3 regions of the Streptomyces sp. NPDC054765 genome follow, and region 1 is predicted to be linked to each of the others. Evidence: riboswitches for the same ligand, from Rfam matches in the RefSeq annotation. Region 1 holds a riboswitch; each other region holds the start of a gene.
What was found. Region 1 has a riboswitch for cobalamin ahead of ACWGJY_RS07920 (CoA-acylating methylmalonate-semialdehyde dehydrogenase). Riboswitches for the same ligand answer to the same signal wherever they lie in the genome.

Region 1 (10,312 bases):
ATGAAGTCGTGGACCGTGCCGTCGTAGCGCACCGTGGTCACCGGCACGTCGGCTGCTCGGAGCTTGGCGGCGTACGCCTCGCCCTCATCGCGCAGCACGTCGGCCTCGTCGACGATCAGCAGGGCGGGCGGCAGGCCGGAGAGCTGTTCGACGGTGGCGTGGTTGGGAGACGCGGTGATCTCCGCGCGTTGGTCCGGGTCGGTCGTGTAGGCGTCCCAGAACCATTCCATCAGCTTGCGGCTCAGGTAGTAGCCGGTGGCGAATTGGTCGTAGGAACCGGTGTTCATGGCCGCATCCGTGACCGGGTAGTACATCGACTGCTGTACGAAGTTGACGTCACCGCGCTCCTTGGCCATGAGGGCGAGTGCGGCGGTCATGTTCCCGCCGACCGATTCCCCGGCCACTGCCATGCGCTGTGCATCCAGCCCCTTGGACGCCCCCTCGCGGACGATCCACTGCGCGGTGGCGTAGCCCTGCTCGATGGCCACCGGATAGTGCGCCTCGGGCGACGGCGTGTACTCCACGAAGGCCACTGCCGCACGGGCGCCGACCGCCAACTCGCGCACCAGGCGGTCGTGGGTACCGGCATTGCCCAGCACCCAGCCACCGCCGTGCATGTACAACACCACGGGCAGCGTTCCGGTGGCGCCCTGCGGCTTGACGATGCGTACCCGTACATCGCCCACCGCTGCCGGAACCGAAACCCACTCCTCGTCGGCCGGCAGCTTGTCGACCGGCGCGGCCTGGAGGTCGTCGAGCACCTTGCGGGCTGCGGTCGGATCCAGCTCGTACAGGAACGGATGTTGCGAGGTTGCGTCGGCGAGCTCCTGTGCCTCGGGTTCGAGGATGATGGAGGCGGTTTGACCAGCCATGGGAATGCTCCCTGGGAAATCCGAGAAGCGCATCAGAGAGCGCGGGGCGCTGGAGAGCGCCGCGCTGCGCTCGGGCTGCGGAGCGGTCGGCAGAGCCTCCGCCCCTGTTCAAGCCCCTGATGGGGATATTTGTCCATGGTAATTGCCCGTCCTTTGCCCGTCCTCCGCAGATGCACCGGCTGTCAGTGGCGGGTCACGTGCCTGGGCGGGGAGCTCGTAGGTGCCGGCGCCGGGCCAGCTCTTCGTCGTCGGCCAGAGTGAGCATGGGCTGACCCGGTGCGCACATCATGGTGACGAGGAAGCGGCTCCGGGAGTCCGTCCGGTTGTTTCCGTCCTGGTAGTGGATGACATCGCCGCCCGGCTCCCAGAACGTCTCCCCGGCCTGGATCACCCGCTCCGGCTCACCTTCCAGCTCGAAGAGCATCTCCCCTTCGAGCATGTAGCCGAAGGCAGGTCCCGAGTGCCGGTGCGGAGGGGTGCCGGGATCGCCGGGAGGGAACTCGACGACAACCGTCATCGCCTCCGCCCCCTCAGGAATGAACGGCGGTTTCGCCGATTGCAGCACGGTGAGCGCCGTCTTCCATGCTTCCGAGCGCGGTTGACCCTCGGCGCTGTCTGCCACCTGTTCGTTGTGCGACATGGCGAGGTCTCCAGTGGTGGTCCGGCCGCGTCAGGTGAGCCAGTCGGTGTAGTGGGTGGGGGCGATGCGTGCGTTGCCCTTGGTGGTGAGCACATCGCCGTCGACGGCGGCGAACATGCCGGCGGTGTCGTCGGTGATGACCGTGCGGCCGTCGGGTCGGGCGTTCAGGGTGATCCGGCCGAGTTCGTCGAGGGGACGGACGTCGGGACCGCCGACGTCGAGGGTTCCGTTCAGAGGGGTACCGGCGGCGACTTCGGCGACGGTGTCGGCGACGTCCTGGGCGGCGATCGGCTGGAGTGGGGTGGTGGGCAGGCGGACGGTGTCGCCCTCGGTGGTCCAGGACATGAAGGCGTCGATGAACTCCATGAACTGGGTGGCGTGGACGATCGAATAGGGGATCGGCCCGGCCTTGAGGATGTCTTCCTGCAAGACCTTGGCACGGTAATAGGCGAGGCCGGGCACCTGGTCCGCGCCGACGATCGAGAGGATGACGAAGTGCCCCACCCCGCCTTTGTGGCCGGCGGCCAGGAGGTTGTCCATCGAGGTCTGGAAGAAGGCGGGAGAGGCGTCGTCGAAGGTCGGGGAATTCGTCAGATTGACGATGCCGTCTGCTCCGGCCACCGCCTCCTCCACGCCCTGGCCGGTGATCACGTCGACACCTGTGGCCGGCGAGTGCGGCACGGCCTCGTGCCCGGCGGCGTTCAGCTTATTCACGACCTGCGACCCGATCAGACCGGTACCGCCGATGACTGCGAACTTCATGGGTCACCTTTCGTCGCGCACCGATAGGTCATGCGTCCAGATTGCGGCGATGCAGTGCACGGCGCACGCTGGGCCGTGCGCTCCCGCGGGCATGCCGGTGGCGCTGCGTGCTCACGGCATCGCTGGTGGCAATCGACGTAAAGAGCGTTTGTCCCAGCACGGTTGATGGGTAATGCGGCCTGCTCGTGGATGATTTGCTGGGTGTTGGCCCAGGGGGAAGCGACGGGGCAAGCTCTGGTGAGGCCCGTGACGGTCCGAGTGCGTTCAGCTGTGGGCACCGCCGCTGTGGGAACAGGGCAGCATCCGCGCGTACGGCGGCCGGAGTTGGCAGGCTGATGGCGTTGATCCCCAGAGCCCCGCAGCCCTGGTGACGCGCGCGCACGGTGAACGCCCCCTGCTCCCCCCGTTGCGGCTCCGTGCTCTTGACGTCTGTCTCCACCGGTGCTCCGAGTGTGGGGCACGCCGGATACCGGTCGGGTGGAGTGGTGTGGTGTGGTGGAGTCAGCCGGGAACGATCAGGTCGATCCCGTAGGCCGCGACCGAGAGGCAGGCGGCGAAGCACAGCACGGCCGTGACGGCCGCCACCTTCTGGTGCCGGCCCCGGGGCACGTCGGAGGCGGGCTCGCCGTGCCCGGCGCGGGCCCACGCGGCCAGTCCGAGCGAGAACATCACGACCACCACCACGGTGATCCCGAGGCTGACACCGAAGACCCCGGCGAGAGTGCCCCAGTCGATGTCCATCCCGCTCCCCTTCCTCGACGACGGCCCGCCCGGCTCAGGCGGCCGACCTGACGGTGGGCTCCGCGGCAGGTGCCGGCACCTCATTGACGTTCTCCGGGCTCACCGGACGGCGGCGCGAGAGCACGTAGAAGCCCGCCGCGGCGGCCAGCGCGATGCCCGCGACCAGGGCCACCCCCACGTTGCCCTGGTCGGCCAGCCACGCTGCCAGGCCTCCCACCGCGGCCGCGGACGGCAGCGTCAGCAGCCAGGACACCGCGATCCGTCCGGCGACGCCCCAGTGCACGTGTGCCAGCTTGCGGCCCAGCCCCGCGCCGAGGATGCTGCCCGTGCACACCTGGGTGGTCGACAGCGCGAACCCCAGGTGCGACGAGGCCAGGATCACCGCGGTCGCGCTGGTCTCGGCGGCGAAGCCCTGCGGGGCCTGGATGTCGGTGAGTCCCTTACCCATGGTCCGGATAATTCGCCAGCCGCCCACGTAAGTGCCCAGGGAGATCGCCAGGCCCGCGCTCAGCACCACCCACCAGGGCGGCCCCGCGCCATGGCTGAGCACCCCGCTCGAGATGAGTGCCAGGGTGATGACCCCCATCGTCTTCTGGGCGTCATTGGTGCCGTGCGCCAGGGCCACCAAGGACGCAGACCCGATCTGTCCCGCGCGAAAGCCCTTCCCGACGGTGCGGCGCGAGGTCCTCCGGGTGATCATGTAGGCGAGGTAGGTGGCCAGCAGCGCTATCACGCAGGCCACGACCGGCGAGGCCACCGCAGGGATCACTATTTTCTCGATGATCGCGCCGAAGCGCACCGCGGAACCCCCGGCCCCCACCCACACCGCGCCGATCAGCCCGCCGAACAGGGCGTGGGACGAGCTGGAGGGCAGCCCGAGGAGCCAGGTGACCAGATTCCACAGGATCGCCCCGATCAGCCCGGCGAAGATCATCACCAGGGACACTTTGCTGTCTTGGACTATGCCGCCCGAGATCGTCTTGGCCACCTCCGTGGAGAGGAAGGCGCCGCCCAGATTGAGCAGACCTGCGACGGCGACGGCGACCCGGGGGCTCAGCGCCCCGGTGGCGATGGAGGTGGCCATCGAGTTGGCGGTGTCATGGAACCCGTTGGTGAAGTCGAAGGCCAGCGCCGTGAGGATCACGGCCACGAGCAGGAAGGAGACAGATGCCATCCCGGTCCTCCACGTCGAGGGCGGTCCGGCCGCGCGCACGGAAACTGTGTACGAACCGCCGTCCCTCCCACGCTAAGCGCCCCTCCGAATCGCCGCCAACGCGACGGTGTGGGCTCGTTGGTGGCGGTTGGATGCGGTCGGCGCCGTGCCGGACTCGGCGGAGGGCGTTGAGCGGCACGACGACCTCGGATCCGCGGGGAGCCAAGCCGCGGAAGCGATCGAATTCGGAAGCCCGGCACAGCCCCAGTCGCGACATCTCTCCGCCTGGCTGAAGAGGTGAGTCATGGCCGGACGGGCGGTGGGAAGCTCAAGGAGCGCCAGCGGATCGTTCTGAACGTCAGCCATCAGCCGTCGGCGCACGCGCGGGGCCGGCGCCGGGAAACACCGGCTGGGCAATTCCAGCGGTCGCAGATCTCGTCGCCGGGCTGAAGAAGGTTTGTGGGGTCCCGTTTACGATCCGTCGGCCCTGTGCCTGAGCCAGGCGGCCCTGGCGCGGATGCTGGAGATCTCTCCCAGTTACCTCAACCAGATGGAACACGACTCGCGCCCGCTGACCGTCCCGGTCCTGCTCCGTCTCACCGAGGTGTTCGGCGTCGATGCGGGGTTCTTCTCCGAGCACGACACCAGCCGGCTGGTCGCCGATTTGCGTGATGCCCTCGTCAACGAGATCACCGCCGACCGGGTGTCCTCCTCCGACCTCGCCGAACTCGCCTCCCGCAGGCCGGCCGTCGCCGGGGTGCTGGTCGATCTCGGCCGCCGCAACCATCAGCTCGCCGAGCGGCTGTCCGAAGCCGCGGAGGGAAGAGGGCAGACCATCACCGCACTGCCCCGTTCCGCACATGAGGAGATCCGCGAATTCTTCTACCGCCGCCGGAACTACCTCCACGACACCGATCTCGCCGCCGAGGAACTCGCCACAAAGATCGGCATCCGCCCCGGCGAGGTCGTACGCGTCGACCGCGCGGGAAACATGTCCAAACGACAGTCCGCGACGGCCTTCCACTTCTCCCGCGCGGGCGGAACCTGCCCCCTGTGGAACGTCTACGAGGCATTCGCGGCCCCGGCCGTATCCACGTACAGATCGCCGGGATGCCGGACGGGCAGCGCTACCTGTGGACCGCCCGCGCGATCACCCGGCACCGCGGTGGCTGGGGCGAGCCCGGCAAGACCTTCGCCATCGGCCTCGGCTGCGAGATCCGGCACGCCTCCCGGCTGGTCTACTCCGACGGCCTGGACCTCGACAACGCCGCGGCGGCAACCCCGATCGGCATGGGCTGCCGCATCTGCGAACGCACCGACTGCCCGCAGCGGGCGGTGCCGCCACTGGACCGCCGGCTCGCGGTGGACGAGAACAGGAGCACCTTCGTGCCCTACCCCGTCGCCGAACAAGACGCCTGAGCGCGCGCGACCGCAGGCGCACATCCCGGCCAGGCCCGCTCCACGGGCCGCAACCGGCGGCGTGCGCGACTGCGAAGCGCTCTTGTGCGGGCCGTGGCGGGGTGGACTTACTAGGACGTCCAACTATATGTTCGGGGGCAAGGCCCGCGGTGCAGGGAAGCCGGTGCGATTCCGGCGCGGTCCCGCCACTGTGACCGGGGAATGCGCTCCCCGAAAGAGACCGGCCACTGACGGAGAAGTCCGTCGGGAAGGCCGGGGAGCGTGTGCTGATCCGGGAGTCAGGATACCGGCCGCGGGGTGTTCCGTGTTGTCCACGAGGATGGAGCAGACACGCATGGCACCGGTGTGCACCCACGCTCTCGACCGGCGAAACCGACGGCTACCGATCACCGGCATCTGACGGTTGCCCAGCCCTGCGTTTCTCGTGCTGCCCGTGCGCACGCCGTCCGGCGTCCGTGCCGGGCCGGCGCGCCATCCCCGGATCTCACCTGACGGAGAGCAGGCTTTCATGGTCCGTGAACTGGCACATTTCATCGGCGGCAAGCACACCCCGGGCACTTCCGGGACCTATGGCGATGTGTACGACCCCAACACCGGTGAGGTCCAGGCGCGTGTCCCGCTCGCCGACCGCGCCGAGACCGAGGCGGCGATCGCCGATGCCGCCGAGGCTCAGCGTGAGTGGGGCGAATGGAATCCGCAACGCCGAGCCCGCGTGCTGCTGACATTCCTCCAACTGGTCGACGGGGAAAGGGAATCACTCGCCCGACTGCTGTCGTCCGAGCACGGCAAGACGGTGGCCGACGCCCACGGAGACCTGCAACGCGGACTGGAGGTCGTCGAATTCGCCGCCGGCATCCCGCATCTGCTCAAGGGTGAGTTCACCGACAACGCCGGCAGCGGGATCGACGTGCACTCCCTGCGCGGCCCCATCGGCGTCACCGCCGGCATCACCCCGTTCAACTTCCCCGCGATGATCCCGCTGTGGAAGGCCGCGCCCGCGCTGGCCTGCGGCAACTCCTTCATCCTCAAACCCTCCGAACGCGACCCCTCCGTACCGCTCCGGCTCGCCGAACTGTTCCTGGAGGCGGGCCTCCCGCCAGGCGTCCTCAACGTCGTCAACGGGGGCAAGGAAGCCGTCGACACCTTGCTGACGGACCCCCGGGTCGGTGCGCTCGGCTTCGTCGGCTCGACCCCGATCGCCGCGCACATCTACGCCACCGCGGCCGCGCACGGCAAGCGTGCCCAGTGCTTCGGCGGCGCCAAGAACCACATGATCGTGATGCCGGACGCCGACCTCGACCAGGCTGTCGACGCGCTGATCGGGGCGGGCTACGGCTCGGCGGGAGAGCGCTGCATGGCGATCTCCGTGGCCGTCCCCGTCGGCGAGACCACCGCGGATGCCCTGGTGGAGCGGCTGAAGGAGCGGATCGGGCAGCTGCGCATCGGCCGCAGCGACGACCCCGAGGCCGACTTCGGGCCGCTGGTCAGCCGGGATGCCCTCGACCGCGTACGCCGCTATGTCGACATCGGCGTCAATGAAGGCGCAGAACTCATCGTGGACGGAAGGGGCTTCACGCTCACTGGGCACGAGAACGGCTTCTTCATGGGCGCCTCGCTCTTCGACCGGGTCACCCCGCAGATGCGCGTCTACCGGGAGGAGATCTTCGGCCCCGTGCTGTGTGTCGTGCGGGCCGCCGACTATGAGGAGGCACTGCGGCTGCCCAGCGAGCACCCGTACGGCAACGGCGTCGCGATCTTCACCCGGGACGGCGACACCGCCCGCGACTTCACCCGCCGGGTGAACACCGGCATGGTCGGCGTGAACGTGCCCATCCCGGTGCCGGTCGCCTACCACACCTTCGGCGGCTGGAAGCGATCCGGCTTCGGCGACCTCAACCAGCACGGGCCGGACGCGATCCGCTTCTACACCCGCACCAAGACCGTCACCTCGCGCTGGCCTTCCGGGGCCAAGGAGGGCGCGAGCTTCACCCTCCCGACCATGCAGTGAGCGCCATGACCACCACCATGCTCACCGACGACCAGCTCGCCCTCGTCGTGGCCACCCTCGACTTCACCCAGGACCACCTCACCCCGAACGCCGTGCAGTGGGACCAGGACAGACACTTCCCGGTGGACGTCCTGCGCAAGGCCGCGGGGATCGGCCTCGGCGGCATCTACGTCCGGGAGGAGGCCGGTGGCAGCGGGCTCAGCCGGGCCGACGGCGTCCTGATCTTCGAGACGCTGGCCTCCGGCTGCCCCTCCATCGCCGGCTTCGTCTCCATCCACAACATGGTCGCCTGGATGATCGACCACTACGGCGACGCCGCCCAGCGCGAACGATGGCTGCCCAGACTGTGCGCCATGGAGGACCTGGGCAGCTACTGCCTGACCGAACCGGGCGCCGGCTCGGACGCCTCCGCACTGCGCACCCGCGCCGTATGCGACGGCGACAGCTACCTCCTCACCGGCGTCAAGCAATTCATCTCCGGCGCCGGCGCCTCTCAGGTCTACGTCGTCATGGCCCGTACCAGTGACGACGGCCCACGCGGCATCTCCGCCTTCCTCGTCGACAAGGACGACCCCGGGCTGTCCTTCGGAGTGAACGAGAAAAAGCTGGGCTGGAACGCCCAGCCCACCCGCCAAGTGGTCCTGGACGGCGTGCGCGTGCCCGCCGACCGGCTGCTCGGCCGGGAGGGCGACGGGTTTCGCATCGCCATGAACGGGCTGAACGGTGGCCGGCTCGGCATCGCCGCCTGCTCGCTCGGCGGCGCCCGCGCCGCCCTGGACGGCAGCCTGGTCCACCTTGCCGACCGCGAGGCGTTCGGCGGGCGCCTGCTCGACGCGCAGGCACTCCAGTTCCGCCTCGCCGACATGGCGACCGAACTCGCCGCAGCCCGCGCCCTGGTCCACCAGGCCGCACAAGCACTGGACCGCGGCGACCCACAGGCCCCGCAACTGTGCGCGATGGCCAAGCGGTTCGCCACCGACACCGGCTACTCCGTCGCCGACCGCGCCCTCCAACTGCACGGCGGCTACGGCTACCTCACCGAATACGGCATCGAGAAGATCCTCCGCGACCTGCGGGTGCACCAGATCCTGGAAGGAACCAACGAGATCATGCGCGTCATCGTGGCCCGCGGCCTGACGGAGGCACTGCGATGACCGGCACCGACGAGTCCGTCCTCCTGGCCACCGAGGGCCGCGCCGCCCGCATCACTCTCAACCGCCCCCGCGCCCTCAACGCCCTCACTCACACCATGGTCGAGCGGATCGACGACGCGCTGACCGCCTGGGAACAGGACCCCGCCGTCGAAACCGTGATCCTCACGGGCGCGGGGGAGCGCGGTCTGTGCGCGGGCGGTGATATCCGCTTCATCTACGAGGACGCGCAGGCCGGAGGAAGGGCATCGGCAGCGTTCTGGCGGGACGAATACCGGCTCAACGCCCGTATCGCCCGCTACCCGAAGCCCTATGTCGCCCTCATGGACGGCATCGTGATGGGCGGCGGCGTCGGAGTCTCCGCCCACGGCAGCGTCCGCATCGTCACCGAACACTCCCGGATCGCCATGCCCGAGACCGGCATCGGCTTCGTCCCCGACGTCGGCGGCACCTACCTGCTGGGCCTCGCACCAGGCGAACTCGGTACCCATCTGGCGCTCACCGGCACACCGGTCGGCGCCGCCGACGCCCTGCTCTGCGGCCTCGCCGACCACTTCATCCCCGCAGACCTCCTGCCCCACCTCCTCGCCGACCTCACCACCACCGAGGTCTGGGACACCCTGGAACGCTACGTGCGACAGCCACCGCCCGGCGCACTCGCCGAACAGCGAGCCTGGATCGACTCCTGCTACCGCGCCGGCACGGTGGAAGAGATCATCATGTGCCTGCGTGCCCACCCTGCTCCCGAGGCCGCACGGGCCGCCGAGACCTTGACCGAGAAGTCGCCCACCGCCCTCAAGGTCACGCTCGCCGCACTGCGACGTGCCCGACGGCTCAGTCCCCTGGAACGCGTACTGGAACAGGAGTACCGGATCTCCTGCGCCGCCCTCTCCTCGCACGACCTGACCGAGGGCATCCGCGCTCAGGTCATCGACAAGGACCGTGCCCCCAAGTGGTCACCGGACACCCTGGCCGACGTCACCGACGCGGACGTGGACCGGTTCTTCACACCACCCGAGCCGTCCGGACCCGAATCGGGACTTGGCCTCGCCCCACTCGCATCAGCGCAGGAGGTGCCCTGGTGAACGGCGACACCCGCACCATCGGCTTCATCGGCCTCGGACACATGGGCGGCCCGATGGCCGCCAACCTCGTCAAGGCCGGCCACCGGGTGATCGGCTTCGACCTGGTGCCCGACCTCCTCGCCTCCGCTGCCGGTGCCGGGGTCAAAGCGGCCGGGTCGTCGGTGGAGGCCGCGACCGCAGCAGACGTGGTGATCACCATGCTGCCCGCGGGGCGTCATGTCCTGGACCTGTACCGGAACGAGGGGCTGCTGACCGCAGCCCGGCCCGGAACGCTGTTCATCGACTGCTCGACCATCGACGTCGCCGACGCACGCTCCGCCCACGAAGCGGCCGTCGCCGCCGGCATGCGCGCCCTGGACGCCCCCGTCTCCGGCGGCGTCGTCGGCGCCGAGGCCGCCACCCTCACCTTCATGGCCGGCGGCGCCCAGAGGGAATTCACAGAGGCCCAGCCGCTGCTCGCTGCCATGGGCAAGAAGGCTGT
Region 2 (10,312 bases), on a different contig from region 1:
AGCTCGGCGCCGCTGCCCCGGAAGGTGACCATGCCGATCTTGTCGCGCCGCTGGTAGGCGTCCAGCAGCAGCGAGAGCACCGCGCCCTTGACCGCGCCCATCCGCTTGCGCGCCGCCATCGACCCGGACGCGTCCACGACGAACAGGACCAGATTGCCCTCCCGCCCCTCACGCACCGCCTCGCGCAGATCGTCCCGGCGCACCACCAGGCCCCGCCCGTGGCGCCCGCGGGCCCGCTGGTGCGGCGCGGCGGCCTGCACCGTCGCCGCGAGGTGCAGCTTGCCCAGGGCGCCGTGCGGGCGCCGCGCCCCGGTCGTCCGGCCGTGCGCGGTCCGTGCCCGCGACCTGCGGCCGTCCGCGCCCTCGCCCAGGCCCGGCACATCCAGCCGCCGGGTACGGAACGGCTCGCCGGCGCCGACGGCCGCCTTCTCCCCGCCCGCGGCCGGAGTGCCCTCCTGGGCCTGCTCCGGGGCCGCGGGCTGCTCCTCGGGCCGCTCGGGGGCCCCGGGGGACTCCGGAGCCTGCGGGGTCTCCCGCTCCTGCTGGTGCGGGAGTTCGGGCTGCTGCGTGGGTGAAGACTCCTCCGGGCCGCCGTCCCCGCCGTCCTGTGGCGGCTGTCCGCCACCGTCCGGGCCGCCCCCGCCGGGGCCGCCGTCCGGCCCGTCCGGGTCCGGGTCGTCATCGCCGTCCGTGCTCTCGTCCGCCCCGCCGAACTCCTCCAGCGTCCGGTCGAGCTTGTCCTCGTCCAGGCCGGGCGCGTCGAAGGGGTTACGGCGCCGGCGGTGCGGCAGCGCCAGCAGCGCGGCCTGCCGTACGTCCTCCTCCAGGACGTCGGTCCGCCCCGCCCACGCGGCCAGCGCCGTGGCGGTCCGCGCCATCACGATGTCCGCACGCATCCCGTCCACCTCGAACGCCGCGCAGGTCGCCGCGATCTGCCGCAGCGCCGCATCCCCCAGGGTCACGTCCGGCAGCAACTCCCGTGCCGCGGTGATGCGGTGGCGCAGCGCGTCCTCCTCGGCGGCCCAGCGCGCCGCGAAGCCGGCCGGATCGGCGTCGTACGCCAGCCGGCGCCGGACCACCGCCACCCGCCGGTCGGGCTCGCGCGAGGCGGCGACCTCGACGGTGAGACCGAACCGGTCCAGCAGCTGCGGCCGCAGCTCGCCCTCTTCGGGGTTCATGGTGCCGACGAGCAGGAAGCGCGCCGCATGCCGTACGGAGACGCCCTCGCGCTCCACGTAGGAGGCGCCCATCGCGGCCGCGTCCAAGAGGAGGTCGATGAGATGGTCGTGCAAGAGGTTGACCTCGTCGACGTACAGGATCCCTCGGTGTGCGTCCGCCAGCAGGCCCGGTTCGAAGGCCTTGACGCCCTCGGCGAGCGCGCGCTCGATGTCGAGCGCACCGGCCAACCGGTCCTCCGAGGCGCCCACCGGAAGCTCGACCATACGGGCCGGGCGGGACTCGCCCGGACGGATCTCGTGCGGCCCATCGGGACATTGCGGGTCCGGCGCGGTGGGATCGCAGCTGAAGCGGCAGCCCGGGACAACCGCAACGTCGGGCAGGAGATCTGCCAGCGCGCGCACGGCGGTGCTCTTGGCCGTCCCCTTCTCGCCACGGACGAGGACTCCGCCCACCGCAGGGCTGACGGCGTTGAGCAGCAGCGCCAGCCGTAGCTCGTCCATGCCGACGACGGCGGTGAACGGATACCGGGTGCTCATCTGGTGATCACTCCTTCGAGTGGGTTTGGTCCGTTGCCGGTCGAACTGGGTGCTCTATACGGCACGTTTGTGCCCTTGGCCCTGCCTGAGCAGGGGTGGTCCGCTGCTGCACGAACACCTCGTGGAGCTGCTGCGTTGCTCCCCGCGCTCGCGGGGGTGATGTCGTGCCTTCGGGGCCCTCATGGCGCCCCCGGAGGCACGAACGGCAGCCCCTCCGGTACCCCCTGCTCGATCAGCCGCAGCAGCGCGCCGGTGTCGGCGTGCTCCTCGATCAGATCGCCGAGCCGGTCCAGCTGCTCTTCGCGCAGGGCGGCGAAGCTGGTGCCGGGGGCGGGGACGAACGCCCGGCCCGCGTCCGCCGCGACCCGCCGCAGGAAGGCCCGCCGGAAGCCGTCGCTCTCCAGCGAACCGTGCCAGTGCGTGCCCCATACGGAGCCGGACCGGCACCCGTCCAGGCTGCGCCCTTGGCCGTCGGACATGAACGCCTCGTCCCCGCCGGTCACTTCGGCGACCCCGTGGTGGATCTCGTAGCCCGCCACCGGCTCGCCCAGTGCCTCGCCGACCGGCCGGGCCAAGGTCTTCTCCGCCGCGAACCGCACCCGTACGGGCAGCAGCCCCAGCCCGTCGACCGCGCCCGCCTTCGACTCGATGTCGTCCTCGATGCGCTCGCCCAGCATCTGGAAACCGCCGCAGATGCCCAGCACCGGGCGGCCCTCGGCGGCCCGCCGGGCGACCGCGTCCGCGAGCCCGCGCTCGCGCAGCCACTGCAGCGCCCGGACCGTGCCCCGGGTCCCCGGCAGCACCACCAGGTCCGCGTCGGCCAGCTCCTCGGCCCGGTCCACGAACCGCACCACCACACCCGGTTCCGCGGCCAGCGCATCCACGTCCGTGAAGTTCGACATCAGCGGTACGGCGGCGACCGCCACCCGCAGCACCTCGGCGCCGTGCGGCGGGGCCACCACGCTCTCGCGCACCGCGCCGCGCAGCGACACCCTCAGCCCGTCCTCCTCGTCGATGCCGAGCCCGTGGGAGAAGGGCAGCACACCGAGCGTTTGCCGCCCCGTGAGACCGCGCAGCATCTCCAGCCCCGGCTCCAGCAGCGACACATCGCCCCGGAACTTGTTGACCAGATAGCCCGCGAGAAGCGCCTGGTCCTCCTTGGACAGCAGCGCGGTGGTGCCGAAGAAGGAGGCGAACACACCGCCGCGGTCGATGTCGCCGACCACGACCACCGGGATCCGGGCGGCCCGTGCGAGGCCCATGTTCACGATGTCCGTACGCCGCAGATTGATCTCGGCGGGGCTGCCGGCGCCCTCACAGATCACTGCGTCGTACGTCCGCCGCAGCTCCTGGAGGCAGTCGGTGACCGTGCCGAGCAACTGCTCCCGGTGCCCCGCGTACTGCGTCTTCCCGGGGGACGGCCCCCCGGACCCCCCGAAGTACCCCCGGGCGCTGAGCTCGCCCACCGGCTTCCCCAGCAGCACCACCTGGCTGCTGCGGTCACTGCCCGGTTTGAGCAGGACGGGATTCATCAGCGCGGTCGGCTCCACCCGCGCCGCGGCGGCCTGCATCGCCTGGGCCCGCCCGATCTCCGCGCCCTCACGCGTGACGAACGAATTCAGCGACATGTTCTGCGCCTTGAACGGCGCCACCCGCACGCCCTGGCGGGCCAGCCAGCGGCAGATCCCCGCCGTCACCACGCTCTTGCCGGCGTCGGACGTCGTACCGGCCACCAACAGGCCACCGCCGACGGCCCCGCCTGATGCCTTCCACCGCCCGTTCACCGGGTCCTCCTCCTGCGCCGGGACCCCGGCCGTTGTGAGCCGTACGCGCCGCTGCCACCACGGCCCGGCGCGTCACCGCACCCGCCCGCCCCCCGAAGCGGGGCGGGCAGCGGGGAAAAAACGGTCTGCGGCGTCATGCCCGGCCCGCCTTGCGCCCCCGGGCCACCGCTGCCCGCACCGCGCCGGCCACCGGCCGCGCCGCCACCGTCGTCACCAGCGCCAGCACGCTCACCCGCCGCGAGAGCCGCACCGCCCGCTCGATGTCGGCCACCGCGACCGGCGGCGCCCCGTCGTTGAGCACCGGACGGTGTTCCACCCGCCCGCCGTACGCCAGCGTGCCGCCCAGCCGCACGCCCAGCGCGCCCGCGAACGACGCCTCCACCGGGCCCGCGTTGGGGCTGGGGTGCGCGCCGCCGTCCGCCTGCCAGGCCCGCAGCGCACCGCGCCGGCCGGGGCCCGCGAGCACGGTCAGCGCGGCGGTCAGCCGGGAGCCGGGCCAGCCGGCGACATCGTCAAGGCGGGCCGAGGCCCAGCCGAAACGGCGGTGGCGCGGCGACTTGTGCCCCACCATCGCGTCCAGGGTGTTCACCGCCCGGAACGCCACCAGGCCGGGCACCCCGCCCAGCGCGCCCCAGACCAGGGCGCCCACCACGGCGTCCGAGGTGTTCTCGGCGACCGACTCCACCACCGCGCGGGCCATCTGCGGCCCGTCCAGCGCCTGTGGATCGCGCCCGCACAGATGCGGCAGCCGCTCCCGTGCCACGTCCAGGTCACCCGCCGTCAGCGCACCGCCGACGGCCCGCGCCTCCCGGCCGAGCGAGGTGCCGCCCAGCACGGCCCAGACCGTCGCCGCGGTCAGCGCGATGTGGGCGCCGCCGCGCAGCGGAGCCGGGACGGCGGCCCGTACGGCGCGCTGCGCCAGCGCGGCACCGGCAGCGGCACCGCCGGCGCACAGCACGGCATGCACCGCCCCGTATCCGCGGTGATCGCGCCACAGCCGGCGCTCGACGGCGCCCGCGGCCCGGCCGAAGGCGGCCACCGGATGGCCGCGCCGTGGGTCCGCCGCGATCAGGTCGCCGAGAAAGCCGAGAGCCGCGCCGCACGCATATCCCGCGTGTTCGCCGCGCATCGGATCAGACCGCCGCTACGGCGTGTCCACCACGTCCTGCCCGGCCCGCGACGCCTCGAAGGGGCCCTGCGGCAGCGGGCAGTGGAACTCTTGAAAGGCGGCCGGGCATGGCGGTATGTCCTCACTCAGGGTCCGCGCCCTGGCTCGACGTGACGGCGACAAGAGTCTCCTGGCTCCCGGATCGGCGACTCCTCCGGCCTTCCAGTCCCTGCCTGCGCCGTCGGACGCAGGCGAGGCGGACCGTGGCCTTCGCTGGAGGAACGCTCCCCGGTGACAGTGGCGGGACCGCGCCGGATTCGCACCGGACTTCCTCAGCTGTCGCCGTATGGCCCGCGCAGTCCACCACGCCCCGCGAATGCCCGTCAACTCCCCCTTGACCTGCGACGCTGCCCTGTGGCACGGCCTGTGGTGCACGCCACAGCGTGGCAGCCGCGTCACAGACGGTTGCCCGCGCCCCTGATCCCGCGTCACTATCTGGTGCACGGCGGTGACGGGGCCGCCGGAAGGGGGCCGGGGGATGCCGCAGCGCGCTGACCGCCACGAGATCCGCATCAGGATCACGGGCACGAACAATCCTGACCAGGACATCGAGGACCTCAAGGCGTGGCTGGAGCGCGAGCCGTGGCTGGACCGGAGGCAGCACGACTGGGCGCTGCGGCCGCGGCCGGCGGACGAGGGCGACGACGGCCCCGGCGAGATGGCCGCCGGCGTCGACGATCTGATCCTGGTCATCGTCGGTGCGGTCGCCACCGAGATCACCAAGAGCCTGAGCATCGCCCTGCAGGAGTGGCTGCGACGACGCCGCGAGGAACGGGACACCGGCGAACGGCCCGCCGTCGCGGTCGGCGGCGGTGACGAGGACCTGCGCGCGCTCGGCGACGCGGGCCCGGACGCCCCGTCCCCCGAACACCCCGATCCCGGCAGTCCGGCGGACGGGAGCGGCAGCACCGCCGGGGACTGAGCCGGATGTCCGAATACGACGCACGGGGCAAGGGCAACCGGGCGCTGCTGATCTGTGTCGACGACTACCGCACCCTGCGCCCGCTCCCCGCGGTGAAGGACAACGCCCAGGCCCTGGAGCGGGCCCTGCTCGCCCCCGGCACCGATCTGTTCACCGAGGGCGAGGTCGTCATCTGCCGCCCCCAGGAGCCCTGGGAGGTGGAACAGGCGCTGGACACCGTCACCCAGGAGGCACGCGGGCTGCTGCTGGTGTACTTCTCCGGCCACGGGCGGGTGGGCCGCGACGGCGGCAATCTGCACCTCATGGTCGGTGCCTCGGAACGGCGTCACAAGACCGTCTCCTGGCAGGACATGGTGCTGTCCTATCTGGACAACGCGCGGGCCGACCGCATCGTGATCGTCCTGGAGTGCTGCTACGCCGGCAACGCGAGCGAGGCCTTCCACTCCTGCCGCAAGCCCACGTCGCTGCTGATGGCCGCGCAGCCCAACCGCCGTATCTTCAGCGGCGAGGAACCCGCCGGGGGCAGCGTCTTCACCCGTGCCGTGGCGCAGACCCTGGAGCGGGGCCTGCCCGGCAAGCGGTGCGTCACCTTCGAGGACCTCGTCCGGGAGCTGCGCGAGCGGCTGGCCGGCGAACGGACCCCGATGGGCGACGTGTGGGAGCCGCGCTCGGCCAAGCAGAACACCGTCGACGATGTCATCCTGTCCTTCGCCACCCCCGAGGCCCGGCCCCCGACCCCGCTGCGGATCCGCTTACGCCGCCGGCTGAAGTCGTACCTGCGGCACTGGCCCGGAATCCTGCTGGTCCTGGCGGTCGTCCTCGTACCGGCCACCACGGGCGTCGTCCTGCTGAACCTCCCGAACGCCGAAGCACCCTGCCCGCCCGCCCTCGAACTGCGGCTGCTCACCGCCCCCGAGGCCGAACCCGCGCTGCGCCAGGCGGCCTTCGACTACGAGATGTCCCAGGCCAACACCCGTCCGCTCCGCGGTGAGGGCGACCTCCCCGACGGCTGCCGGCGCGCCCAGATCACCGTCTACTCCGCCGCCAGGGACCAGATCGACCGGGGCTTCGCGGCCGCCGACCGCTGGCAGGGCGAGGCACGCGGCACCGGCCGGGGCCGGCCGGACGACCAGGGCACCGACCCCCTCTACCGGCCGGGACCGCAGCCCGACATCTGGATCCCGGAATCCACCGCCGACTACGACGAGGCCCGCCGCGGTATGCCCCTCAAGGGCTCCCCGGCCACGCTGCACTACGTGGCCCCGGTCGCCTACACCCCCCTCGTCGTCGGCATCCCGGCGCACCGGCGGCTGGACGACGTCGAACCGGCCGGCGCCTCCTGGCCGGAGCTGCTCACCGGGACCGACAGCGCCCACCAAGACCTCAGGCTCCTGCGGCCGAGCCCCGTACTGTCCGGCACCGGTCTGCTGCACACCGTCGGCCTCTACCTCGCCCACGACGGCCCGGACGCCGCCTCGCCGGGTGCGCCCGACCCCGCCCTCGCCCGGCAGGCCGAGGAGCGGCTCTCCGCCCCGGGCAGCCAGTACGCGGGCAGTACCGAACTGCTGTGTTCGCTGCGCCCCGACACGGACGCGGCCGGCTCCGTCGACCGGACGAAGTCCGCGCCGCTGGTGTCGGAGAAGTCCCTCGCCGACTACAACCTCGGCCACGCCATCGGCAGTTGCCCGGCCCTGGACTCCCCGCTCCCGCTGCGCGACCGGTACGTCGCCTACTACCCGCAGAACGTCCCCGCGCTCGACCACCCCCTGGTCCGCGTCGACTGGCACGGTGCCACGGACGCCACCCCGCGGCAGGCCGCCGTGGCCGGCTTCGCGCAATGGCTGCGCGCCCCGGACGGCGGCCGGCGCACCCTGAACGCACAGGGCTACCGCGGGGTGCGGGGCAGCGCCCCGGGACCGGGCTCCCCGCTGCTGGAGAGCCGCGCGGACGTCAGCCTCCTCGCCCCCACCGTTGCCTTCACCGCGGGTCCCGGCCAGGTGGCCCAGGTCCTGGACGGCTACGACAAGGCACAGCGCTCCAGCCAGGTGCTGATCCTGATGGACACCTCCACCTCCATGGCGGAGAGCGGCCGGCTCCCGATCGCCGTGAGCGCGGCCGGGCGCGCCCTGGAGCTGGCCGGCGCGCGCCACACCTATGGCCTGTGGACCTTCCCGGACCACGCGCACCCCCAGGACCGCTACGCGGTGCGCGAGCTCGTCCCGCCCGGCAGCGCCGACCCGGCCCGGGGCAAGGCCGCGCTGGACCGGATCGCGGGCAACCCGGACCGCGAACTGGTCGGCCACGGTGCCGCGATGGAGGAGGCACTGACCCGCGCCGTACAGAAGATGAAGACGTCCCCGGCCACCAACAAGGCCATCGTGCTCCTCCTCGACCAGGACGACGGGGCGGGCGGGCGCGCGGCGAGCGTGGACGGCACCCTCAGCACGCTCGTCAAGAAGGGGCCACCTGTGCCCATCCTGGCGCTGGTGATGGGCAAATCGGGCTGTGACACCTTCGCCCTCCGGCAACTGGCCGCCGCCTCCCTCGGCCAGTGCGTGCCCAGCGGCCCGCAGGCCGTCGACACGCTGGCCGGACGGATCGCCTCCATCGGCACGGCCACAAAGGGAGACCGATGACCGCCGCACGCACCGCCGGGCCCGCCGCGCCGGCCTGTCTGGCCCTGGTCCTGGCGGTGAGCGGCTGTACGCCGCAGGAGCAGACCCTCCCGGAGCGGGGCGCGATCGTCCTCGCCACCGGCAGCGATCTCAGCAGCTCCGGCATCCGCCAGGAACTGATCCGCGCCTGGGAGAAGGACAGCGGCCGCACGGTCCGGATCGTCAAGCTCCCGGACACCGCCGACGGCCAGCGCAGCCAGCTGCTGGCGGCCGGCCAGTCCGGCAACGGCGGCTACGACGTGCTCAACCTCGATGTCGCCTGGACCGCGGAGTTCGCCGAGGCCGGCCTCATCCGTCCCTGGGCCGCGAGCCTGGACGGCGACTTCCTCGACAGCGTGGCCAAGACGGTGGAGTACGGCGGCAAGGTGTGGGGCGTGCCCTTCAACACCGATGCCGGGCTGCTCTACTACCGCAAGGACATCCTCAAAAAGTTCGGCCGTGCGGTCCCGTCCGACTGGGACGAGCTGCGGAAGACGGCGCAGGACGTGGCGGGCGACTACAACCGCGAGGCCGTCCGGGACGCCAAGGGACACGACAAGAAGCCGCCGGTGATGTACGGCATGGTCGCCCAGCTGCGGCCCTACGAAGGGCTGACCGTCAACACCCTGGAGTCGGCCTGGGCCAACGGCGGCGACCCGGACGCCACCAGCTTCACCAAGGACGCACAGGTCGGCGCGCTCCAACAGGGCGTCACCGACCTCAAGGCCCGGCTCGACTCGATCATGCCGCACGAGGCCACCACGATGGACGAGACCGAGAGCCGCCGCTGGTTCGCCGACGGCCGCGCGCTGTTCATGCGCAACTGGCCCGTCGAGTACGCCTCGGTCGCCGGGAAGCTCACGCCCGGCGTGCAGTTCGACGTCACCCAGCTCCCGGCCCGCCGCAGCGACGGCAAACGGATGTCCGTACTGGGCGGGCAGAATCTCGCGATCTCGGCCGGCAGCAGGCGGCCGTCCGGCGCCCGGTCCCTGATCGAGGCACTGACCAGCCCGGACAGTGAACGCTGTCTGCTGGAGCGGGGGTTCGCGGCGACCCGGGAGACGGCGTACCGGGAGACGGCCGGGGCGCCGCACTGCCCGCCGTCGCCCGCCGGCGCGGAGCACGGCACCGCCGGCCGACCGGAGCCGCGGCCCGACACCCGCACCCTGCACGAGGCGTTGCTGGCGGCCGAACCGCGCCCGCGCAGCGCCCATTACCAGACCTTCAGCAAGGTCGTACAGCTCGGGGTGTCCGCCTACCTCAACGGCCCCGGCGGCACGGCCATTGCCGACCAGCTGGCCCGGGAGGCCGATGACGCGCTCGGCGGGCGGGGCGGACAACCGACGAGGCGCCCGGCGGACGACGGCTGATGCCGTGGTCCGCCGGACGCCTCGTCCCGTCCGTCGTCGCTGCCCGCTGCCGTCTCCGGCAGGCTCAGGCGGCGACGATCAGATAGATGCCATAGGCCACGGCCGCCGCGCACAGGGCGAAGGCGGCCACCGCACCGGCCCGCGCGCCCGGTGCGGCGACCGCGGCCACCGCACCTTCCTGCTGCGGCCTGCGGGACGTACCGACGATGCCGACGGTGAACAGGCCCACGATCCCGACCGTCACCACGAGGGTGACGCCGAAGACCTGGCCGAGAGCTGCCCAATCGATGGTCATGGGGTTCCTTGGGGTTCCTTAGGAGATGACAGCTAGCGGGAGACCGTCGCGGCCTTGGCACGCGGCGCCGGTGAAGCGGGGGGTGAAGCAGGGGGTGAAGCGGGGGCGTCGGTGCCGGACGCCGGGGCCGGGGCCTCGGCGGACTCCGGTGCGCCGGCCGCCGGAGCCGGCCGGCCCGCCGGGGGAGGCGAGACGGTGCGCAGCGCGGCGGTCACCACACCCACCGGCTCCGCGGCCGCGCCTTCGTTGACATTGGTGTGGTCGATCGGCTTGCGCCGGGAGGCGGCCCGGATCGCACCGCAGATGCCCAGCGCGAGGACGGCCACCGCCGCCACGCCCCAGTTGCCCTGGCCGGCGAGGAACGCGGCGCCCGCCGCGACCACACCGGCGGCCGGCAGCGTCAG
Region 3 (10,312 bases), on a different contig from region 1:
GACGACTCGTTCACCAGTTGGAAAAACCGCGAGGAGATCGCGGAGTCGATGATCCCGATCATCGGGAAGCTGCACCGGGAGCGGGACGTCACGGTCCTGCTTCACAGCCGCTCCTTGGTGAACAAGTCGGTGGTCAGCATCCTCAAGACCCACCGCTTCGCCCGGCAGATCGCCGGTGTGGAACTCTCGGTCACCGAGACGCTGCCGTTCCTGCAGGCGCTCACCACGCTCGATCTCGGCCCGTCCCAGATCGACATCGCCCTGCTCGCGGAGACGTACCGGACCGACGACCGCGGTCTGTCGGTGGAGGAGTTCACCGCCGAGGCCGTCGACGGCGCCACGGGTGCCGACAGGATCGAGCGCCGTGAGCCGCGCGATGTCGTCCTCTACGGGTTCGGCCGGATAGGCCGCCTCGTCGCCCGCCTGCTCATCGAGAAGGCCGGCTCCGGCAACGGTCTGCGGCTGCGCGCCCTCGTCGTCCGCCGGGGCGGCGACCAGGACATCGTCAAGCGCGCCTCGCTGCTGCGCCGCGACTCGATCCACGGGCAGTTCCAGGGCACGATCACCGTCGACGAGGCGAACAGCACGATCATCGCCAACGGCAACGAGATCAAGGTGATCTACGCCAACGACCCCGCGGAGATCGACTACACGGCGTACGGCATCAAGGACGCCATCCTCATCGACAACACCGGCAAGTGGCGCGACCGCGAGGGCCTGTCGGAGCACCTGCGCCCCGGCATCGACAAGGTCGTGCTGACCGCGCCGGGCAAGGGCGACGTCCCCAACATCGTGCACGGCGTCAACCACGACACCATCAAGCCGGACGAGCAGATCCTGTCCTGTGCGTCCTGCACCACCAACGCGATCGTCCCGCCGCTGAAGGCGATGGCGGACGAGTACGGCGTGCTGCGCGGCCACGTGGAGACCGTCCACTCGTTCACCAACGACCAGAACCTGCTGGACAACTACCACAAGGCCGACCGCCGGGGCCGCTCGGCGCCGCTCAACATGGTGATCACCGAGACCGGTGCCGCCTCCGCCGTCGCCAAGGCGCTGCCCGACCTCAAGGCGCCGATCACCGGCAGCTCGATCCGTGTCCCGGTGCCGGATGTCTCGATCGCGATCCTCAGCCTGCGGCTCGGCCGGGAGACCACCCGCGAGGAGGTCCTCGACTATCTCCGTGATGTGTCGCTGACCTCGCCGCTCAAGCGCCAGATCGACTTCACCACCGCCCCCGACGCGGTCTCCAGCGACTTCATGGGCTCGCGCCACGCCTCGATCATCGATGCCGGTGCCACCAAGGTCGACGGCGACAACGCCATCCTCTACCTCTGGTACGACAACGAGTTCGGCTACTCCTGCCAGGTCATCCGCGTCGTCCAGCACGTCTCCGGGGTGGAGTACCCAACCTACCCGGCCCCGGCTGCCTGATCTCCGCGAACGGTCCGGCCCTCCGGCGCCCCGCATGCCGCCGCCCGGCATGCGGGGCACCGGCATGTGGGGCGCCGGCATGCGGGGCGCCGGCATGCCCGGGGCGTCGGCATGCCCGGGGCACGCTGGCATCCGCGGCACCGGCGAGACGGCGAAGCGGACAGGCGGCCCGGCTCCGGCGCCGCCTTGTCCACCCTGGACCCGCAGCTGGTTCAGCCCGCCCGCCCGCCGGACGGGGTGTCGCAAGAGGGAACCCGGTGGAAGTCCGGGACTGCCTCCCCGCGGTGAGTGGGAACGACCGCGTTCGCATGCGTCACCGGAGCACCTCCGTACTCCGGTCGGCCGCAATCACACTGCGGAGGGGGAACGCGACGAGTAGCGCGACCAGGACGAGGAGTGCGCTGGCCCAGAGCGGCCCGAGGTTGCCTGCTGCGGTGCTGAGGGTGGTCGCGGCGATGAGGGGCCCCACGGCGGCTCCGACGTTGAGTGCCGCGGTCGCGTACGAGCCGGCCATGACGGGGGCTTCTGCTGCCTCGTAAAGGACCCGCGTGATCAAAGTGCTGCCCAGTGCGAACGAGAGGGCGCCTTGCACGAACACGAGGACGAGCAGCGCGGTCGGCCGGTCGGCCAGCACGGCCAAGGCCGGCCAGCCGATGAGCAGCAGGGGACCACCGACGGCGATGACCAGGCCGGGGCGCCGGTCGGACCACCTGCCGGCAAGGGTGACACCGGCGAGGGAACCGGCGCCGAAGAGCACCAGAACGAGGGAGATCCACAGTTCGCCCAGGCCGGCGGTGTGGGTCACGACGGGGGCGAGGAAAGTGAAGCTTGCGAAGGTTGCCGCATTCACCAGTGCGCCGAGCAACATGACGAGGATCAATCGCGGTTTGCGGAGTTGTGCGAGCTCCGATCGCAAGGACGGCGCGTCGGTCGTGAGCTTGTCCGCCCTGCGCGCCGGGATTGCTTTAATGATGCCGAGGGCAGCGGGAAGACAGAGGGCAGCGACGGCCCAGAAGCCGGCGCGCCATCCGAGGAGCGTGCCCAGTACTGATCCCCCTGGTACTCCGGCGATCGTGGCCACCGTAGTGCCGGACAGCAGCACCGCGAGTGCGCGTCCCTTCTTGTCGGGAGAGACAAGCGTCGCGGCAGTCGTCAAGGCCACGGCGAGGAATCCCGCGTTCGCGAGCGCCGCGACGACCCGCGTCGCGAACAGGATCGGGAAGCTCGAAGTGGCAGCTGCCACCGCATGGGCCGTCAGGAACACGACGACGAATCCGAGGAGGCTGTTCCGTTCCGGCCAGTTGCGGGCGAGCCCGGCCATGAGCGGGGCGCCGACGATCATCCCGATCGCGAAGGCTGAGGTGAGCGTGCCTGCTGCCCCGACGGTCACATCGAGATCTGAGGCGATGTCCGGCAACAGGCCGGCCAGCATGAATTCGGAAGTGCCCATAGCGAAGATCGCCACGGCAAGCATGTACAGCGGGAGCGGCATCGAGTGACTCCGAGGTGAGAGAAGCACGAGAAGAGACGTCTCGTCACCGCGGTCAGCACCCAAAGGCGCACTCGTCCGGCCGCAGACGCGGCGGGACGACAGAGCTACGAACTCAGTGGTTCAGGGGGCTGACGGCGTGACCGAAAACCCCCACCGTGGATGCCTCAGGGCTCGACATGCCCCGCACGCTACCCGACCGATGCCTGACGAAGCACGTCGGTATCACCGAACTGCCCGGCTGGGAGGGCTGCCCGCCATGCGCAACGATGCCGCCCGGATCCTCGACGGCCCCGCCTGCTTCAACCGGCCGGGCCCCAGGGTGGTCCGGGGCGCGCAGAAATTGGCACCCCTCCCCGCTTGATGGCCCTCGGCGCCCCTGCCAAGCCTCCGTACGGCCCGCCGAACCCCGTCGGCCGGACGGCGACTCCGACCCGATTTCCCGCCCTGGCGTCGCACAACTCGGCATCTCCACCCGGCACTCCGGGCACCTTGCTCAGCGTGCCCCACACCGGACGGGGCGGCGTGCCGTGTTTCCGGTGTCTCATCTCACGGTCCGGCATGTGAACAGAGGTGTCCGGCCCGGCGGCCACGTTCTACGCTGGCCGGGCAATTGGTTCGCCCCGTCCGCCAGACGGGCCGCGTCGTAAGAGGGAACCCGGTGGGAATCCGGGACTGCCCCGCAGCGGTGAGTGGGAACGACCGCCGTCATACGCACTGGATCCGGGAAGCGGATCCGGGAAGCGACGGCCAGTAGGTGCCCGCCGGAACACTCCGGCAGGCGCGCCCACGAGTCCGAAGACCTGCCCGTTGCCCGTGCACACCCATGTGTGGACGGATATCCCGGTGACCTCGAGGGCGGGTCGGCGTACATACCAGGCGGACACGTGCGTCGCAGACACACCGTGCTTCCGCCGGGTTCGTCACCCCTTCGCGTGCCTCGTTCCATCTCCGGGACTTCATGACACGTATTCGCGAAGGAGAGTTCCGTGACAGCGAAGTCCGCAGCCGCGGCAGCACGGGCCACCGTGTACGGCTACCCCCGCCAGGGACAGCACCGGGAACTGAAGAAGGCCATTGAGGGCTACTGGAAGGGCACGGTCACCGCCGACGCCCTGAAGGAGACCGCCCGCACCCTGCGCCGTACAAACTGGCAGCAACTGGCCGGCGCCGGCATCCACGAGGTGCCCACCGGTGACTTCTCGTACTACGACCACGTGCTGGACACCAGCGTCATGGTCGGCGCTGTCCCGGACCGCCACCGCGACGCCGTCGCAGCCGACGCCCTCGACGGCTACTTCGCCATGGCCCGCGGCACCCAGGACGTGGCGCCGCTGGAGATGACCAAGTGGTTCGACACCAACTACCACTACCTCGTCCCCGAACTGGGACCGGACACCGTCTTCACCGCCGACTCCACCAAGCAGGTCGCCGAGCTGACGGAAGCCTTCGCACTCGGCCTCACCACCCGGCCGGTGCTCGTCGGACCGGTCACCTACCTCCTGCTGGCGAAGCCCGCCCCGGGGGTGGCTGCCGACTTCGAGCCGCTGACGCTCCTGGACCGGCTGCTGCCGGTCTACGCCGAGGTCCTCGCCGACCTGCGCGCCGCCGGCGCCGAGTGGGTGCAGCTCGACGAGCCCGCCCTCGTCCAGGACCGCACCCCGGCCGAGCTGAACTCCGCCGCCCGCGCCTACCGCGACCTGGGTGCCCTCACCGACCGCCCGAAGCTGCTGGTCGCCTCGTACTTCGACCGGCTCGGCGACGCCCTGCCCGTCCTGGCCAAGGCCCCGGTGGACGGTCTCGCGCTCGACTTCACCGACACGGCCGCCGCCAACCTCGACGCCCTGGCCGCGGTCGGCGGCCTGCCGGGCAAGCGCCTGGTGGCAGGCGTGGTCAACGGCCGCAACATCTGGATCAACGACCTGGAGAAGTCGCTGTCCACCCTCGGCACCCTGCTCGGCCTCGCCGACCGGGTCGACGTGGCCGCCTCCTGCTCCTTCCTGCACGTCCCGCTGGACGCCACCGCCGAGCGCGACATCGACCCGCAGATCGCCCGCTGGCTCGCCTTCGCCAAACAGAAGACGGCCGAGCTGGTGACCCTGGCACGGGGTCTGTCGCAGGGCACCGACACCATCGCCGCCGAACTCGCCGCCAACCGCGCCGACCTGGCCTCCCGCGCGAACTCCGCCCTCACCCACGACCCGGCCGTGCGCGCCCGCACCACCGCCGTCACCGACGCCGACGGCCGCCGCTGCGCGCCGTACGCCGAGCGCACGACGGCCCAACGGGCCCACCTCGGGCTGCCACTGCTGCCCACCACCACCATCGGCTCCTTCCCCCAGACCAACGAACTGCGCACCGCCCGCGCCGACCTGCGCACGGGACGGACCGACACCGCCGGATACAACGACCGCATCGCGGCCGAGATCCGCGACGTCCTCGCCTTCCAGGAGAAGGCCGGCCTCGACGTCCTGGTGCACGGCGAGCCCGAACGCAACGACATGGTCCAGTACTTCGCCGAACAGCTCACCGGCTACCTGGCCACCCAGCACGGCTGGGTCCAGTCCTACGGCACCCGCTACGTCCGCCCGCCGGTCCTGGCCGGCGACATCTCCCGCCCCGAGCCGATGACGGTCCGCTGGACCTCCTACGCCCAGTCGCAAACCGACCGCCCCGTCAAGGGCATGCTCACCGGCCCCGTCACCATGCTCGCCTGGTCCTTCGTCCGCGACGACCAGCCACTCGCCGACACCGCCCGCCAGGTCGCCCTCGCCCTGCGCGACGAAGTGAACGACCTCGAAACCGCCGGCACCTCGGTCATCCAGGTCGACGAACCCGCCCTGCGCGAAACACTGCCGCTGCGCACCGCCGACCACGCCGCATATCTGGCCTGGGCCACCGAGGCGTTCCGCCTCACCACCAGCGGCGTACAGGACCGCACCCAGATCCACACCCACATGTGCTACGCCGAATTCGGCGACATCGTCCAGGCCATCGACGACCTAGACGCCGACGTCATCAGCCTGGAAGCCGCCCGCTCCCACATGCAGGTCGCCCGGGAACTGGCCGCACACGGCTACCCGCGCGAAGCCGGCCCCGGTATCTACGACATCCACTCCCCCCGCATCCCCAGCACCGACGAAGCAGCCGCCCTGCTGCGCAAGGGACTTGAAGCCATCCCCGCCGAACGCCTCTGGGTCAACCCCGACTGCGGCCTCAAGACCCGCGGCTGGCCCGAAACCCGCGCCTCGCTGAAGAACCTGGTCACCGCCGCCCGCACCGTCCGGACAGAGCTCGCCGGCTCCTGATTCTGATCCCGTCGACGGCCGGGAGGAACCACAACCCCGTCCTCCCGGCCGTCCCGGCATCTCCACCCACCCTTTCACCTGGGATGACGACACCCACAGGAAGAGAGGGAAGGTCACCCGCAAGGCATCGTCACCTACTTCACCGGCGCGGCAGCCGACCAGGCCGCCCTGACCGATCCCGCCCGCAAAAAGCTCGTCATGACCTCGGGAGCTATGCTCCCGTCCCAGCTGATCGCTCAACCCCCCGACGGTAGCGACAAGCTCGACTCGTACCGACTGGGCTTCAGCCTCGCTTGCTCGCCCTCACCGGCCTGGAGAACACCATGGCCGCCACGCACAAGAACAGCAGGCAGCCGCACTGACACGGTCCAGGACTGAGATCAACTGCGGTGTGTCACCCCACTGTCCGGGCGTGATCAGGATAGCCAGCGGCCGGCACCTGCCCTCTCGCTCACCAGATGGATCTTGGTGGTGAACCCGCCGCGTGAGCGGCCCACCGCCTCATCGGACCGATGCTGGGAAGGGCGACGTTGTCTGCCGACGAGTCCGTCACCCGACCCCTTGGACACGCTCAATGGACCATGTTCCACATCTGGTACCGGTTGGTGTGGTTGTAGCAGGTGGTCTTGGCGACCGGGGCACCCTGCGGGTGGCCCTGGTCCCACAGCAGCTGGTTGTAGTGTCCGTCCTGCCCGCGATCAAGGCAGAGCACCTCGTTGAGATTGGAGTCCGCCTGGTAGTTGGCGAACTGCCAACTGTTGCGAGGGTTGCCGGAGCTGTTGCCGGCCCAGGTCATGTTCCACTGGTCGTGGTAGTCGCTCGAATTGCACCCGGCCGCGCGGGTTGCGAACCAGCCACTGGGATCCGAGATGGAGTGCGACCACTGGACTCGAAGGCAGTTGCCCTCCTTGCGATGGACGATCTGCACCCGGTCGTAGTAGCCACCGACGTTGCTGTCGTAGGACACGACGTTCCACCGCTGCCACGGATTACCGGGCTGGCACGGATTGGTGTAGACATCGCCGCCGTTGGAGTCCAGACAGTAGCCCGTGGCGTAGTCCTGGAGCATCACGTTGTACTGGTAGGTGTTCGCTTGGGCGGTGCCCGCTGTTCCCGCCACTGCCGCAGCCGCCAGCACGCCGGCCGCCAGTGCCGATCTCACCTTTAAGTTCACCGAGAGTCCTCTCTCCCCGTACCTCAGTGGCTTGCATGAGAACCCTGGCAGGCGAGCGAACAAGCGAATAGGGGACGGGAGGTCAAGAAACGGTTCATTCTGCTCTCGGCACCCAAGCGCTCAACCCGCCGGGAGCTCCGGGTCTCTACCGCGTGCAGTGAAGACCCGATGCAGGGCCTGCCCCACCTCGTTCAGGGGCCCGCCGGAGTGTCTGGGATCGGCGGCGCGTGATCCCGCGAAGCTTGGACCACATCGGTATTGCGCTCATCCCGTCTGACATGCCCTGGGTGTATTGCCCTGTCCGATAGGTCACACGCAAGCCCCGGCCGCTCATCGTCCTGCCTGGCGGGCGGGGCGGCCTGACGGCGGGCACCAGGGCGTCGTGGCGACGTGGGCGCGTCTCCCCCCAGTGCCTGTCAGTCAAGATCGCTGGATTGTCCTGCGGGCGGTCGTTTTCGGACAATTACGGTCCGCTGACGGGCCGTTGGGCTATACCCTCGTCCCCTGGGAAGTGCGGGGGACATTTGGGCAGCGTACGCAAACGGAGGCCGAAGGAGGTGTCCACCATGCGCGAGATCGAGATCAAGCCTGTGCCCGTCAAGCGGGAAGAGCGCCGCACCGGTGCTCTCCTTCACAAGTGACCCGAGGGGCGGGGCCGGCGCGGCATCTGCCGATGCCGGCCTCGTGCCCTTGGGCAGATCAGGGACCAGTCCTGTGAGCGAGAGGAGTAGATGTGCGGCTGCGGCGGCTGAGAGGCTTGACGTGTTACTGGCACCGGGGGGACTTTGTCGCCCATGCCTACCGGGGCCATGTCCCGGTTGCTCTGCACCCCTCGACCGCTGAAATCCTCAGCGCCTTCGACACCTGGACCACCCCCGCCCAAGCGGCCGAGGCTCTGGACCACCTGCATCCCGAGACGGTGGTGAAGGCAGCCGGAACACTGCTCGAATGCGGCCTGCTGGCCGAGGAAGGCAGCCCCGAGGCCGAAGAGGACGAGCGCCTGGCGGACGCCTGGGGACCCTGGTCACCGGAAGCATCCTTCTTCCACTACGCCACCCGCGATGTCCCTTTCGAGGCAGCCACCCCCGAGCTGCGTCAGCACCTCACCCGGGACGGGCGTCCGGCGCTGTTCACCGAGTACCCCGAGGCCGACCGCATCCTGTTGCCCCGCATACCGGACCCTCGCCTGTCCGCACCGCTGGAGCAGACCCTCTACCGCAGGCGCACGCACCGCTCCTTCAGCGCCCAGCCGGTGAGCCTGCACGATCTCGCGGTCCTGCTCGGTACCGTCTTCGGCCCTGCCGAGTTCATCGACGGCTTCGAGTACGGGGCCCTCATCCGGCGCACCAGCCCTTCCGGCGGAGCCCGGCAAGAACTCGACGCCTACCTCGCCACCCCCAACGTCACCGGCGTCCCCGCAGGTCTGTTCCACTACAACGCCCGCGAACACAGCCTGGAGCTCCTGCGCGAAGGCTTCACCCACACCGAAGCCGGGGACCTGTGCGCACACCAGGAGGGCATCGACCAAGCGGCCTTCATCATCTTCGTGACCGCCGCCTGGGAACGCATACGCGCGAAGTACCGACACCCCCGCGTCTACCGGGCCAGCCACCTGAACGCCGGACACCTCGGGCAGACCTTCGCCCTGGCCGCCACCGCGCTGGGCCTGGGCCCCTTCCAGACCGCCGCCTTCGACGACACCGCCGTCGAAGGCCGCCTCGGGCTCGACAGCACCACCCACAGCACCCTCTACATCCTGGCTGCCGGACACCCCACCTCCGGCACTCCGACCGACACCGCCGACCTGAACGCCTTCCGGCACACGACCCTCCACCACGGACAACCGGGACGGTCTGACAACTGACGCATCGGACACGGCCTGGCCAACCGGTAAGGCATGGACGTCATCGCGAACTCCCTTTTCCTCGCCGTACTCGCCGTACTCATCCTGTGGCTGTGGACCAGGCCCCTGTTCACCGGCCGGTGGAAAACCCCCGGCTGGTTCGTCGGAACAGCCGGCCTCTGCATCATCGCCACCGTCGTCACGTGGTTCATCGGCGCCTTCGCAGGTACCTCCATGGACCCGGAAGAGTCCTGCCACGCGTCCGGCACCACCTACGACAGGACCGACCGCTCGATCCACTGGCAAGAGCCTGCGCAATGGTTCCCCTTGCACGACAAATGCAACGCCACCTACGACCTGGTCCCGGCATGGGTCAACCCAGCCCTCGTGCTCCTGCCCCTGCCGGCCATCACCTGCCTGGCCATGGCCGTCTGGCTGACTGTTGCAAACCGACTAACCAAGAGCCGAACCAAGAAAGCCACAGCAGAAACGAGCTGACCAGACGCCACTTCGTCAACGCAACCGCCGGCCCCGCGGGATCATCGCGCGTCGCTTCCACCACGAGATCGAACCACTCCGCGACGGCGGCATCCGAGGCCACCGCGCCTCCTGCCGCCTCCACGAGCACTACGAGTCGAACTACCGTTCCGGCACGACCATCGAGTCAGCCCCCAGTTCTACCCGCTCGGCGTCAAGGGAGTGTCCCGGCTACGGCACGCGTGCCCCCTGTGACGTCTCGGGACAGGCCCCGTACGCACCCGGAAGCGGGGGCCCGCGTTCACGACATAAGCTATGCGGAGTCCGAGGGGATGGGGGTTGTTCGTGGCAGTGCAGGTGGTGTCGTACGAGCTCGATGAGGAAACAGTCGTACGGTTCGAGATCGATCCCTCCGACGGGTTCCACCAGGTGAGTTCGGGGGAAGTCATCGGCCGGGTCCGGGACGCTGTCCGCCCCGCCGTCGAGGCGGCCCGCACGGTCCTCGACCAGGCGGCGGCGCTGCGGCCTGCCGAGGTTGAGGTGAAGTTCGGCATCAAGGTCAACGGTACGGCGAACTGGCTCGTCGC

Region 2: linked by a shared signal. The riboswitch ahead of ACWGJY_RS25045 (cobalamin biosynthesis protein) and the one ahead of ACWGJY_RS07920 (CoA-acylating methylmalonate-semialdehyde dehydrogenase) in region 1 are both predicted to bind cobalamin.
Region 3: linked by a shared signal. The riboswitch ahead of metE (5-methyltetrahydropteroyltriglutamate--homocysteine S-methyltransferase) and the one ahead of ACWGJY_RS07920 (CoA-acylating methylmalonate-semialdehyde dehydrogenase) in region 1 are both predicted to bind cobalamin.

The regions. Positions count from the first base shown of each region.
Region 1 covers NZ_JBSHBP010000008.1:62,710-73,021, reverse strand. Annotated here, with positions in the region: gene ACWGJY_RS07950 (alpha/beta hydrolase) at 1-872, opposite strand, end outside; gene ACWGJY_RS07945 (cupin domain-containing protein) at 1,066-1,512, opposite strand; gene ACWGJY_RS07940 (SDR family oxidoreductase) at 1,543-2,274, opposite strand; gene ACWGJY_RS07935 (hypothetical protein) at 2,776-3,015, opposite strand; gene ACWGJY_RS07930 (anion permease) at 3,050-4,189, opposite strand; partial or broken gene ACWGJY_RS07925 (short-chain fatty acyl-CoA regulator family protein) at 4,626-5,587, shown strand; cobalamin riboswitch at 5,718-5,896, shown strand; gene ACWGJY_RS07920 (CoA-acylating methylmalonate-semialdehyde dehydrogenase) at 6,096-7,595, shown strand; gene ACWGJY_RS07915 (acyl-CoA dehydrogenase family protein) at 7,601-8,749, shown strand; gene ACWGJY_RS07910 (enoyl-CoA hydratase/isomerase family protein) at 8,746-9,831, shown strand; gene mmsB (3-hydroxyisobutyrate dehydrogenase) at 9,828-10,312, shown strand, end outside.
Region 2 covers NZ_JBSHBP010000043.1:36,375-46,686, forward strand. Annotated here, with positions in the region: gene ACWGJY_RS25035 (putative cobaltochelatase) at 1-1,715, opposite strand, end outside; gene ACWGJY_RS25040 (cobyric acid synthase) at 1,895-3,499, opposite strand; gene ACWGJY_RS25045 (cobalamin biosynthesis protein) at 3,633-4,628, opposite strand; cobalamin riboswitch at 4,792-4,940, opposite strand; gene ACWGJY_RS25050 (hypothetical protein) at 5,146-5,589, shown strand; gene ACWGJY_RS25055 (caspase family protein) at 5,595-8,225, shown strand; gene ACWGJY_RS25060 (extracellular solute-binding protein) at 8,222-9,613, shown strand; gene ACWGJY_RS25065 (hypothetical protein) at 9,678-9,908, opposite strand; gene ACWGJY_RS25070 (anion permease) at 9,941-10,312, opposite strand, start outside.
Region 3 covers NZ_JBSHBP010000057.1:4,572-14,883, reverse strand. Annotated here, with positions in the region: gene ACWGJY_RS28675 (glyceraldehyde-3-phosphate dehydrogenase) at 1-1,434, shown strand, start outside; gene ACWGJY_RS28670 (Cmx/CmrA family chloramphenicol efflux MFS transporter) at 1,748-2,926, opposite strand; cobalamin riboswitch at 3,521-3,748, shown strand; gene metE (5-methyltetrahydropteroyltriglutamate--homocysteine S-methyltransferase) at 3,913-6,231, shown strand; partial or broken gene ACWGJY_RS28660 (IS5/IS1182 family transposase) at 6,592-6,770, opposite strand; gene ACWGJY_RS28655 (hypothetical protein) at 6,803-7,405, opposite strand; gene ACWGJY_RS28650 (SagB/ThcOx family dehydrogenase) at 8,163-9,269, shown strand; gene ACWGJY_RS28645 (hypothetical protein) at 9,303-9,746, shown strand; gene ACWGJY_RS28640 (CU044_2847 family protein) at 10,071-10,312, shown strand, end outside.